Regions from separate parts of the Sphingomonas eleionomae genome, predicted to be linked through region 2. Evidence: predicted binding sites of a transcription regulator. Region 2 holds the regulator's gene; the other holds the start of a gene.
What was found. Region 2 encodes LexA, which represses DNA repair genes until DNA is damaged. Its sites were predicted from a motif close to GTTCCNCNCTTGTTCT; they were not measured.

Region 1: ACNI3Q_RS09420 (Y-family DNA polymerase) is a predicted target of LexA. The motif match lies at 3,403-3,418, and genes of this name have one in related genera.

The regions. Positions count from the first base shown of each region.
Region 1 covers NZ_JBLTWP010000003.1:252,251-258,069, reverse strand. Annotated here, with positions in the region: gene ACNI3Q_RS09435 (porin) at 1-878, opposite strand, end outside; gene ACNI3Q_RS09430 (YaiI/YqxD family protein) at 969-1,421, opposite strand; gene ACNI3Q_RS09425 (DEAD/DEAH box helicase) at 1,418-3,193, opposite strand; gene ACNI3Q_RS09420 (Y-family DNA polymerase) at 3,426-4,721, shown strand; gene ACNI3Q_RS09415 (hypothetical protein) at 4,826-5,206, shown strand; gene aat (leucyl/phenylalanyl-tRNA--protein transferase) at 5,396-5,819, shown strand, end outside.
Region 2 covers NZ_JBLTWP010000004.1:473,067-478,885, reverse strand. Annotated here, with positions in the region: gene trpC (indole-3-glycerol phosphate synthase TrpC) at 1-304, shown strand, start outside; gene moaC (cyclic pyranopterin monophosphate synthase MoaC) at 301-771, shown strand; gene ACNI3Q_RS13450 (energy transducer TonB family protein) at 943-1,713, opposite strand; gene ACNI3Q_RS13445 (molybdopterin molybdotransferase MoeA) at 1,909-3,099, shown strand; gene lexA (transcriptional repressor LexA) at 3,157-3,846, shown strand; gene ACNI3Q_RS13435 (ComEC/Rec2 family competence protein) at 3,840-5,819, opposite strand, start outside.

The DNA.
Region 1 (5,819 bases), on a different contig from region 2:
CGATTGGTCCCCTGTCCGTTATAGACCGACAGGCTGAACGCGCCGTAATTGCCGAACAGCTTCTGCCCATCCTTTTCCAGTCGGTCCCAGATCCGCTGAAACAGGGGCGGCGTGTAGAACAGGGTGACGCCGATATCCCGCTCGCCCGGCACCGCGCTGTTGATCGCATCCGTCCGGTCGATGGGCACGCGGTTAGACGAGGATTGCAGGTTTTCCCATCCGAACGGCACCTTTGCCTGACCGAACCGCACCTGCCAGCTTTTGGCGTCGTCCAGGAACCAGTCGACATAGGCATCACGCAGCTGGACATAGGCCTCGCGCGGTTCGCCCGCCGTCTGGTTGCTGACCGCGACGGCGAAATCGGGCTGGAAGTAAAAGGACAGCCGGTCGCTCAGATCGCCCTGCATGACCAGGCGGATGCGCCGGAAACTGAAATTGCCGCGGTCGCTGATCCCGCCATCGGCTACGGATCGCAGCCGCGAAACGCCGGCCGGTGCCGTTGCATCGCCCGCCACGATCTCGCTCAGCCGCAACTGGGCATAACCGCGCAGGCGGATGCGTTCATACCAGTGCGGGGATCGCGGCTTGTCCCCGGTCACCGCAACTGAAACCGGTGCGGCGGGTGCCGCGGGCGCGACGGCCACCGGCGGTGCAGCAGCAATGGCCGGCTGGGGTGGCGGCAGCGGCAGAGGCGGTGGGGATGCGGGTTGGGCGGCCAGAGCGGCCTTCAATTCGGCGACCGTCGCCTTCAGCTCGTCAATCTGTCGCTGCAGTTCCTCGACCGTCTGGGCACGCGCCGCATCGACCGGCAGGAACAGCGCCATGGCCCCGATGGCAAGCGCTCCGCCCGCCCGCCGCAGCGGGGCGCATTGCAACATTTCTGTCACGGAAAACCCCTCCGCCGTCACAAATGGTTCACGAACCCGTCCGTCGCGCGATGGACCACCGCCCGGCGGGATGCAAGTCCGTCAGCGGCGCCGCAACCGAACGATTGCGGTGTCCAGCGCCTGCAGAAAGGCGGACCGATCCGCTTTGCCGAACGGCTTTGGCCCGCCGATCTGGTCGCCCCCCGCGCGCAGGTCGGCCATGATCGCACGGGTGGCGATCGCTGCCCCGATCGAGCTGGTCGTGAACGGCCGCCCGGTCGGGGCGATGACGGTAGCCCCGGTCTTAAGGCAACGGTCGGCAAGCAGGATGTCGGCGGTGACGACGATGCTGGCCGCATCGCCGGCCGCCGCGATCCAGTCGTCCGCCGCGTCGAACCCGTCACTGACCACCACCCGGGCGATCAGCGGGTGATCGGGCACGCGCAGATGACTGTTGCTGACGACAGTCACGGGCACCTCGTGCCGCCACGCCACTTTATAGATCTCGTCCTTCACCGGACAGGCGTCGGCGTCGACGAGGATCTTGACGGTCATTTGGGACGCGGACCCCGATGCGCGGGCTTGCCGCCCGGTCCCTTGCGGAACGGCTTGGGTCCGCCGCGCGGCGGGCCTGCCGGGCGGCTGGGCTGCGCCCGGTGCAGCGTCGGGCGACCGCGCGGCGGCCCGGCGCGATGATCGCCGCGCACATGCCCCTCCGGCCCGCCCTCGGCAGGCTCGATCCGCACCACATCCTCATCGCCTTCGGTCTGGCCGGTGCGGATGACCGCTGCCTGGAATTTGGCGGCGATGGCACGGGGCACCTGGAAATGCGTTTCGTGCTGGCCGATGCGGATTGCGCCGACCTCGTTCTTCGTGATGTGCCCGCGGCGGCAGATCAGCGGCAGGATCCATCGCGCATCGGCATTCTGGCGGCGGCCGATATCGACGCGGAACCACACCGTATCCTCGAACCCCGGGCGGTGGCGCTCGGCCTGCGCCTCTCGCCGCGCTTCCGGCGTGTTTTCGATCAGCTCCTCCGGCTGCGGCATGGCGGCGCGGTGGGCGCGCACCAGCGCGGCGGCGATGTCCTCTGCCGACCGTTCGGCCAGCAGGCGCGCGGCCAGCGCCCGATCCTCGTCATCCACCTCGACCGGGGCGAGCAGCGCGGCGATCAGCCGTTCGCGATCCTGTTCCCGGATCGCATCGGCGGTCGGCGCATCGATCCATTCGGCGGCGATGCGCGCGCCGCGCAGCATCGATTCGACCCGGCGGCGACGGGGATAGGGCACGATCAGCACCGCCGTCCCCTTTTTCCCCGCCCGGCCCGTGCGACCCGACCGATGCTGCAGCGTTTCGGCATCGCGGGGGATTTCGACATGGATGACCAGGCTCAGCGTCGGCAGGTCGATGCCGCGCGCCGCCACGTCCGTCGCCACGCACACCCGCGCCCGCCGGTCGCGCAGCGCCTGCAGCGCATGATTGCGTTCCGACTGGCTATGTTCGCCCGACAGCGCAACGACGCCAAAGCCGCGTTCCTGCAGCGTCGCGTGCAGATGGCGCACATTGTCGCGCGTGGCACAGAACAGGATCGCCGTTTCCGCTTCGTGATAGCGCAGCAGGTTGACGACCGCCGCCTCGATCTCCGCCGGCGCGACGGTCACCGCCTGATAGGCGATGTCGCCATGACCGCGATCCGCCCCGACCGTGGAAATGCGCAGGGCATCGCGCTGATACCGGCGGGCCAGCGCAACGATCGGCCCCGGCATGGTGGCCGAAAACAGCAGCGTCCGCCGCCCCTCTGGCGTGCCGTCCAGGATCTGCTCAAGATCGTCGCGAAAGCCCATGTCGAGCATCTCGTCCGCCTCGTCCAGCACCACGGCACGCAGGTCCGACAGGTCCAGCGCCCCGCGCTCCAGGTGATCGCGCAGCCGCCCCGGCGTGCCGACGACGATATGCGCGCCCCCGCGAAGCGCGCGCCGTTCCTTTGACTGGTCCATGCCGCCGACGCAGGTGACGACCCGCGCCCCCGCCTTGGCATAAAGCCACATCAGTTCACGGCTGACCTGAAGCGCCAGTTCGCGGGTCGGCGCGATGACCAGCGCCAGCGGGCGCTCGGCCGGCGGCGCGGCCCCGTCCGCATCCAGGATGTCGCCCGCCATGGCCAGGCCGAACGCGACGGTCTTGCCCGATCCGGTCTGGGCAGAAACGATAAGGTCGCGCCCGGCCGCATCGGCGGCGATGACGGCGGCCTGCACCGCAGTGGGTTCGGCATAGCCGCGCTCGGCCAGAGCGTCGGCAAGGATGGTCGGCAATTCGGAAAAGGACATGGATCTCGCAACAGGTCTGCCCGGCACGGACGTGCGGGGCGGGAGGAAAAGGGGTGGCTCGCCCGTCGCCGGAACAGGGCCTCTCGCTCACCCGTCCATGGCGGCGCAAGGCCGTTCGACCGGGTCCATAGCCGCTTTGTGCGGAAAATGCGCGTGCTGATTTTCCCGATCGCGCAATGCCTTGATTTTCGGTTCTCCGGCCCGGCGATGTTCTGCTATTGTTCCACGCGTCATGTCGAGTCGTCCCGACCTTCCCCCGCGCCCGCTGCGCTGGCTGTTCCTTGATCTCAACAGCTATTTCGCCAGCGTCGAGCAACAGGATAATCCCGCTTTTCGGGGCCGTCCGCTGATCGTCGCCCCGGTGGACAGCGACACGACGGTTGCCATCGCCGCGTCGGTTCAGGCCAAGAAATTCGGCATTTCGACGGGCACCCCGGTGTGGGAGGCAAAGCGCAAATGCCCCGACATCATCATCACCCCCGCCCGCCACGACCGGTATGTCGCGGTACACGAAGCGGTGGTGGCAGAGGTGTGGCGGCACATCCCGGTCACGCGGGTCTGCTCGATCGACGAAGTCGCCTGCCGCCTGCTCGACAATGAAAACAGCCGGGAACAGGCGATTGCACTGGCGCACCGGATCAAGGCCGGGATCCGCGGCAATGTCGGCGAATGCCTGACCAGTTCGGTGGGTATCGCGCCCAACCGGCTGCTGGCGAAACTGGCCAGCGATCTGCAAAAGCCGGACGGGCTGGTGGTGTTCGAGGGGCATGAACTGCCCGAACGGCTGTACGACCTGTCGCTGCGCGACATTGCCGGAATCGGGGCCAAGATGGAGCGGCGGCTGGCACGCGACGGCGTGCTCGACATCCGCCAGCTGTGCGCCCGGCGGCCGCGCGATGCGGGTACGGCCTGGGGCGGCACCAATGGCGACCGGCTATGGTATCTGCTGCACGGCGTCGACCTGCCCGAAAAGCCGACCCAGTCGCGCACCATCGGGCACAGCCATGTCCTGTCCCCGCAAAAGCGCGGGCCGGAACCGGTGCGGCTGACCGCCCGCCGCCTGGCGCTGAAAGCCGCAAGCCGGTTGCGGCGCAAGGGCCATGTCAGCCGCCTGCTCGTCCTTCACGCCCGGTTCGAGGACAAGGCGAAGTTTCAGACGAGCATCAAGCTGCCCGCCACACAGGACAGTTTCGTCGTGCTGTCCGCGCTCGATCAGCTGATCCCCCGGCTGCGCGCCGCGTCAGCGGAACGGCCGCGCGGGGTTCAGGTGCGGATGATCGGCGTCACGCTGATGGAGATCGAGCCGGTGGCCGGGGAACAGGGCAGCCTGTTCGGCGCGCTGGACCCCGATGATCCGCTGGCCCGCGAAACGCGCACGCTGAAACTGTCGCGGGCGATGGATCGGATCAACGAGAAATTCGGGCGCCACGCCGTATCGGTCGGGCCGATGGGCGGCGGCCGGATCGACCGGGTGGGTGCGAAAATTGCGTTTGGCCGCATCCCGGAGGCGCATGAATTTCACGATTGACCGCCATGGGCACGAAAACCATCGCTGCGGTGCATCAATGCCGGCGGCGCGGCGAGGCCAAAAGGGTTGACGCGCCGTGCTGCATCAGCGAACAACTGCGCGTCATGAAAAAGCTTCCCCTGCTCGCCGCAGCCGCCATGGCCGCTGCCACCCTCGCCGCATGCCAGTCCGAACCGGAAGTCGTCTCCAGCCGCGCGCCCGACCCCTATGCCGAGGCAAAGAAGAAGGCCGGTCCGATCGAGCTGCCGCCGTCGATCCGCGAAACGGTGACGTTCCGGTGCAAGGACAACAGCCTGGTCTATGTCGAATTCTTCAACGGCGACAAGCTGGCGAACATCAAGACCGACCCCAAGGGCACGCCGACCCAGCTGCGCTCCGCAGCGCCGGGTGAGGCGTTCACGGCCGACGGCTATTCGCTGGCCGGCGATGCCAAGAATGTCACCGTCACCCTGCCGGGCAAGGGCGAGCAGACCTGCAAGGCTTAAGCGCGTCAATCAACCCAATATCCGATCGGCCGCCGACCCCCAGTCGGCGGCCTTTTTCATGCCCCGGCCCGCCCGGCATCCGTTGCACCGCCATCCCGATGCTTGCACCCCGTCCCCTGCTGCGGCAGCTTGGGGATCGTGAGTGCGCTGACTGAACTGGACCCCGTTGTTGTGCTCCGCGCCTATGCGATGGGCGTGTTTCCCATGGCCGATCACCGCGATGCCGCCAGCGTCTATTGGGTGGAGCCCAAATGGCGCGGCATCCTGCCGCTGGACGGCATGATCCTGTCGCGATCGCTCAGGAAACGGATCGGGCAGGACCGGTTTCGCGTCACCGCCGACCGCGATTTCGCCGGCATCATCCAGCTGTGTGCGCAAAGCGCCCCCGACCGGCCGGACACCTGGATCAACAGCGCCATCGAACGCTGTTTCCTGCGCCTTCACGCGCTGGGCCATGCCCATTCGGTCGAGGTGTGGGACGCGGACGACCGGCTGGTCGGCGGGCTGTACGGCCTCGCGCTGGGCCGCGCGTTTTTCGGGGAAAGCATGGTCAGCCGGGCGACCGATGCGTCCAAAGTGGCGCTGGCCTGGCTGGTCGCACGGCTGCGCACCG
Region 2 (5,819 bases):
ACTGGGCATGGATGTGCTGGTCGAGGTGCACGATGCCGACGAAATGGCCCGCGCGGCAGGCCTCAAATCGCGGCTGATCGGGGTAAACAACCGCAACCTCAAGACGTTCGAGGTCAATTTTCAGAACACGTTCGATCTTGTCGCGCTTGCCCCGCCGGGCTGCACCTTTGTCGCGGAAAGCGGCATTGGCGGCCGGGCGGACTGCGACGCGCTGGCCGCGCATGACATCCGCTGCTTTCTGGTCGGCGAAAGCCTGATGCGCCAGCCGGATGTCGAGGCGGCGACGCGGGCACTGGTCGGATGAGCCGCCTGACCCACCTGGATGCCGCAGGGGCGGCGCATATGGTGGATGTCGGCGGAAAGGCGGAAACGGCGCGTCAGGCGGTAGCAACCGGCCGCATCACGATGTCGGCAGAGGCAGCGGCCGCAATCCTGGACGGCACGGCGGCCAAGGGCGACGTGATCGCCACCGCGCGCATCGCCGGCATCATGGCGGCGAAGCGCACGCACGAGCTGATCCCGCTGTGCCACCCCCTGCCCCTGACCCGCATCGCGCTCGACGTGGTTCCAGACGACAGCGGCGTGACCGTGACCGCCACCGTCGGCCTGACCGGCCGGACGGGCGTGGAGATGGAGGCGATGACGGCGGTGTCGGTGGCGCTGCTCACCCTATACGACATGGTAAAGTCGCTGGATAAGGGCATGATCATCCGGGATATTCGCCTGCTGTCCAAGACCGGCGGCAAGTCGGGCGACTGGACGGCGGACTGACTGCCGAAACGGTTCGGCTGAATCCTTCGACAAGCTCAGGATGAGCGACTGTCGCCCAACTGCCCGCCACCTGTTCCCGCTCGTCCTAAGCCTGTCGAAGGACGCTGCCCCGCCCCCTTGGCAACCCCGCTCATCCTGAGCCTATCGAAGGATGCGTCCCTACGCCTTCGGCTATTCCTGCCCGCCAAACCGGCGCTGCTTCACGCCATAGGTGATCCGGATGCGCACCCATTCGCCATATTTCGACTTGCCGCCCACGCGCGGCGGGCGGACGCGGAATTGCCAAGCGGCGGCCAGCACCGCCCGGCCCAGCCGCGATCCGGGGCTTTCGCCGACGATCTCGCAATCCTCCACCCGGTAATCGGGCACGGTTCGGCACATGATCATGCCCCATCCCGGCCCGGCCGCGCTGGACAGATAGCCCGCCAGTTCGGAATCATAGGGTTCCCGGTACCAGGCGGCGGCATAGAGCGGTTCGCCATTGGGACCACTGCCGTCGACGCGCGGGGTATCGCCGGGAATGCCGGTATCCGGCGGCCCCATGGTCGCGCGCGGCGCGGGCGGGCCTGCGCGGCCGGGAGGCGGGGCGCGCCCGATATCGGCCTGCGCCATCTGATCGCGCGACAATTCGATCCACGGGGCCTTGGGGGCAAAATTCTTGACCACCGGTGCCGGCTGGACGGACGGCGTGACGGGGCTGGGCGGCAGGCGGTCGTCGGTTTCGCGCGGACGTTCGGTCGATGGCGGTGGCGGCGCGGCCGCGGGACGGGGCGCGCTGGCGGCGGCGGGCGGCTTTTCCGATACTTCAGCGGCGTCAAAGGTGCTGAGCGCCATATCCACCGGTTCGCGCCTGACCAGCCGGGGGGCCAGTGTCATCATCACCAGCACGATCAGCCCCTCGACCAGCAGCGCCAGCAGAAACGGGCCGCCCCGCCCACGCAACCGTTCCCCGATCCGGGTTCGCCACGTCGGGCGTTCGATGGACTTTGAAACCACGCGAGAAACTTCCGGGGGGCGGCAGGGCTGACTGTCGGGTTAGGGTGCAGATGCGGCCAAGACAAGGCAGCGCGGCGGACACGGTGCAGTTTCCGCGCGCGCCCTCTTTCCCGGCACCGATGCCCGTGCCACATCCGGCCGATGGCACCCCCGCTCCTCCCGCTGGCCGATGCACAGGCCCGGCTGATCGACATGGCCATGCCGGTCGCGGCAGAGGCGTTGCCCATCGCCGGTTGCGCCGGGCGCTGGGCCGCCGAACCGGTCGCCGCGCTGCGCACGCAACCGTCCAGCGACCTGTCGGTGATGGACGGTTATGCCATCGCCAATGCCGCACTGCCCGGCCCCTGGACGGTCATTGGGGAAAGCGCCGCCGGACGGCCGCATGCCGGGCCGGTCGGGCCGGGACAGGCGGTGCGCATCTTTACTGGCGCAGTCATGCCGGCGGGCGCCGACTGCGTGCTGGTACAGGAAGAGGCGGCGCGCGACGGCGACCGGCTGATCCTGACCGGGGCTGGCCCGGCCGCGCCCGGCAGCAACGTCCGGCATCGCGGGCTGGACTTCAGCTCGGGCGCAACGCTGATCCGGGCGGGCGAGCGGATGACCCCGGCGCGCCTCGCCATGGCTGCGATGGCGGGTCATGGCGCGCTGTCGGTCCGCCGCCCGGTACGGGTTGCCGTCGCGGCGACCGGCGATGAACTGCGCCCGCCCGGAACGCCGATGGGCGATGCACAGATACCGGAGACGAACCGGCTGATGCTTGCGGCGATGCTCGCCGATCTGCCCGTGGACATCGTCGACCTTGGCATCCTGCCCGATAACCTCGAAACGCTTACCCGCGCCTTTGCCAGGGTCGATGCCGACCTGCTCGTCACCAGCGGCGGGGCATCGGTGGGCGACCATGACCTGGTGCAGCCCGCGCTGGCGGCGGCGGGGTGGTCCATTGATTTCTGGCGCGTGGCGCTGCGCCCCGGCAAGCCGGTGATGGCCGGGCGGCGCGGCGATGCACTCGTTCTCGGCCTGCCCGGCAATCCGGTTTCGGCATTCGCCACGGCGATGCTGTTCGTCCGGCCGGCCATCGCCGCACTGGGCGGATCGGTCGACCCCCTGCCCCGGCTGACCCCCGCGATCCTGGCCGACCCCCTGCCCGCCAATGGCGAGCGCACCGATTTCCTGCGCGCGGCAATCCTGCCCGACGGGCGCGTCGGCGCGGCGGCGGTACAGGACAGTTCGATGCTGATGACGCTGGCACGCGCCACCTGCCTGATCCACCGGCCCGCTGATGCCCCGGCGGCGGCTGTGGGCGATCCTGTGGATATCCTTGTGATCGCTTGACGCCATACGGAACAAAGCATATACGTTCCCAGTCTGTTCCGACACGGAGGATTGGGGATGCTCACCAAAAAGCAGCATGAGCTGCTGTGCTTCATTGCCGAACGCCTGGGCGAAGACGGCATTTCCCCCTCGTTCGAGGAGATGAAGGAGGCGCTCGACCTCAAATCGAAATCCGGGGTGCACCGGCTGATCGAGGCGCTGGTGGAGCGCGGGTTCATTCGCCGCCTGCCCAATCGCGCCCGCGCGCTCGAAGTGCTGAAGATGCCGGAACGGGGCGATGCAAAGCGGAGCAAGGGTGCAAAACGTGGTGACGTAGCACCACTTTCGCCACCTTCCGCAGTGCAGCGGATGCCGGAACCGGCGAACGACGTCATCGAAATCCCGCTTCATGGCCGCATCGCCGCCGGTGTGCCGATCGAGGCGATGGAGGGATCGCAGATGCTGCCGGTGCCCGCCGCGCTGCTCGGGTCGGGTGAACATTATGCGCTGGAAGTGTCCGGGGATTCGATGGTGGAGGCGGGCATCCTCGACGGCGATTATGCCCTGATCCGTAAGACGGAATCGGCCCGCGACGGCGAAATCGTGGTCGCGCTGATCGACGGGCATGACGCAACGCTCAAATACTTCCGGCGCGAGGGTGCGATGGTCCGGCTGGACCCCGCCAATCGCAGCTATGATCCGCAACGCTACCGCCCTGATCAGGTGCAGGTGCAGGGCCGGCTGTCGGGGCTGCTCCGCCGCTACTGACCAACGGGCCTGGGCGGTGGTGCCACGGGGCGGGCTGGTCGTGGCGGCATCACCGTCGGCGGGTTCAGCCATGGGTGCGCCCCCGGCCCGCGCACGGTGCGAACCGTTCCGCTCGCCAGGGTGATCGCAACGCCGCCGGTCTCCGCCAGCGTTGCCCGGTCCAGGCGCAACCAGCGCGGTACGCATCCGGCCGGCAACCGGCGATCGGCAATCACGATATCGGCAACGGCACACGCATCGCGCATCGCGGTCCATTCGACGAAATGGGCACTGCGGGTGGCAACGACCCGCCAGCTGAGGCCATTGGCATCCCGGACATCGGCCAGGCACAGGTCCGCGCTGCACCGCGCATCGGGCAGGGTGCTGAGCGACAGCGCCTCGCCATCCACCCCCGCTGCCTCGCCCAGCATCGACCGGGTATAGTCCCCCGCCCGGTCGCGCAGCAGCGCCAGCCCGTCCCCGGCCCGGATGGCGACATGGCGGCCATCGCCGGTTACCAGCAGGTCGGGCGGCGGCACGGACAGCGCGCCCAGCGCGCCGATGGCAACGGGTACCGCGCCCCATCGCCGCCATCGCGTCCGCCAGAGCGCGATCCACAGCCCACCGCCGAGCATCGCGGCAAACGCCCATCCCGGCATCGCGGGCAGCATCCGGACTGATCCGGGCGCATCCGCCGTCCAATGGGCAATCGCCAGGATCAGGTCGATGGCCTGCCCCGTCACCCACCATAGCGGCGCGCCCAGCCCCACCGCATCCAGCAGCAGCGCCGCCGCCTCGGCCGGCATGATGACGAACGTGGTGAGCGGAATGGCGACAAGATTGGCAATCGCGCCGTACACGCCGGACTTGTGGAAATGGAACAGCGCAATCGGCGTCAGCACCGCCTCCACCACCAGCCCCGTCAGCAGCAGCGAGGCAAGCCCCCGGCCCAGCCGGGCAAGCCGCCCCTCGTCCCGCCGTTCGAACCAGCCCTGCACCGCCGGATGACTGTGCAGCGCGATGATCGCGGTAACGGCGGCAAAGCTCAGCTGGAAACTGGGGCCGGCCAGGCTTTCCGGCCACAGCAGCAGGACGACGAACGCGCCGGTCGCGACCAGCCGCAGCGTAATCGCCTCCCGCCCCAGCAGCATCGCGGCCAGGATCAGCAGCGCGGCGATGCACGACCGAACCGTCGGCACCTCTGCGCCTGCCAGCCAGGTATAGCCAAGCGCGGCCGCCGCCCCGAACCCTGCAGCGATCAGCGGCACCCGAACCCGCAGGGCAAGTGCCGGAAACAGGGCCAGGATCCGCATGGCCGCCAGGATCGCGGCCCCTACCACCGCCGTGACGTGCAGGCCGCTGATCGACAGCAAATGGGCCAGGCCCGACCGGCGCATCGCCTCTGCATCCGCGTCATTGATGCCGCCGCGATCCCCGGTGGCCAGCGTTGCCGCGATTGCCCCGGCCCCGCCGCCGATCTGCGACTGGATATGCGCCGACAGCCGGTTGCGGACGCCCGCACCGCTGCCCTGGGTCGCATGAATGACCTCAACCGGGCCAAGCGCGCGCCCGGTCGCGCCGATGCCATCGAACCATGCGGCCCGGGCATAGCCATAGGCGCCCGGCAGGGCCGGCGTTGCAGGTGGCATCAACCGGGCGCGCAGCCGGATTTCGGCGCCGGTGCCAGCACCGGGCGGCACATCGACGGCGCGGACATTCACCCGCACCAGCGTCGGCAGGCCGATCGCACCGACAGGGGCAAGGCGCAGCCGGACAAGATCGCGCGCCGGCAAGGGCTCCACCCGCTCGATTCGGGCGACAAAGCTGACCGTGACGGGCCGTTCCAGCACCGGATGCGTAACCCGCTCCGCCCGCACCCACGCAAGACCGATGCCGATGGCGATGAGCAGGCCCAGGCCAAGCAGCGCAGCGCCTGCCCGGCGGCCAATGCCGAAACCCATCCCGATCAGCGCGACCGCCCCGCCCCCCGCGGC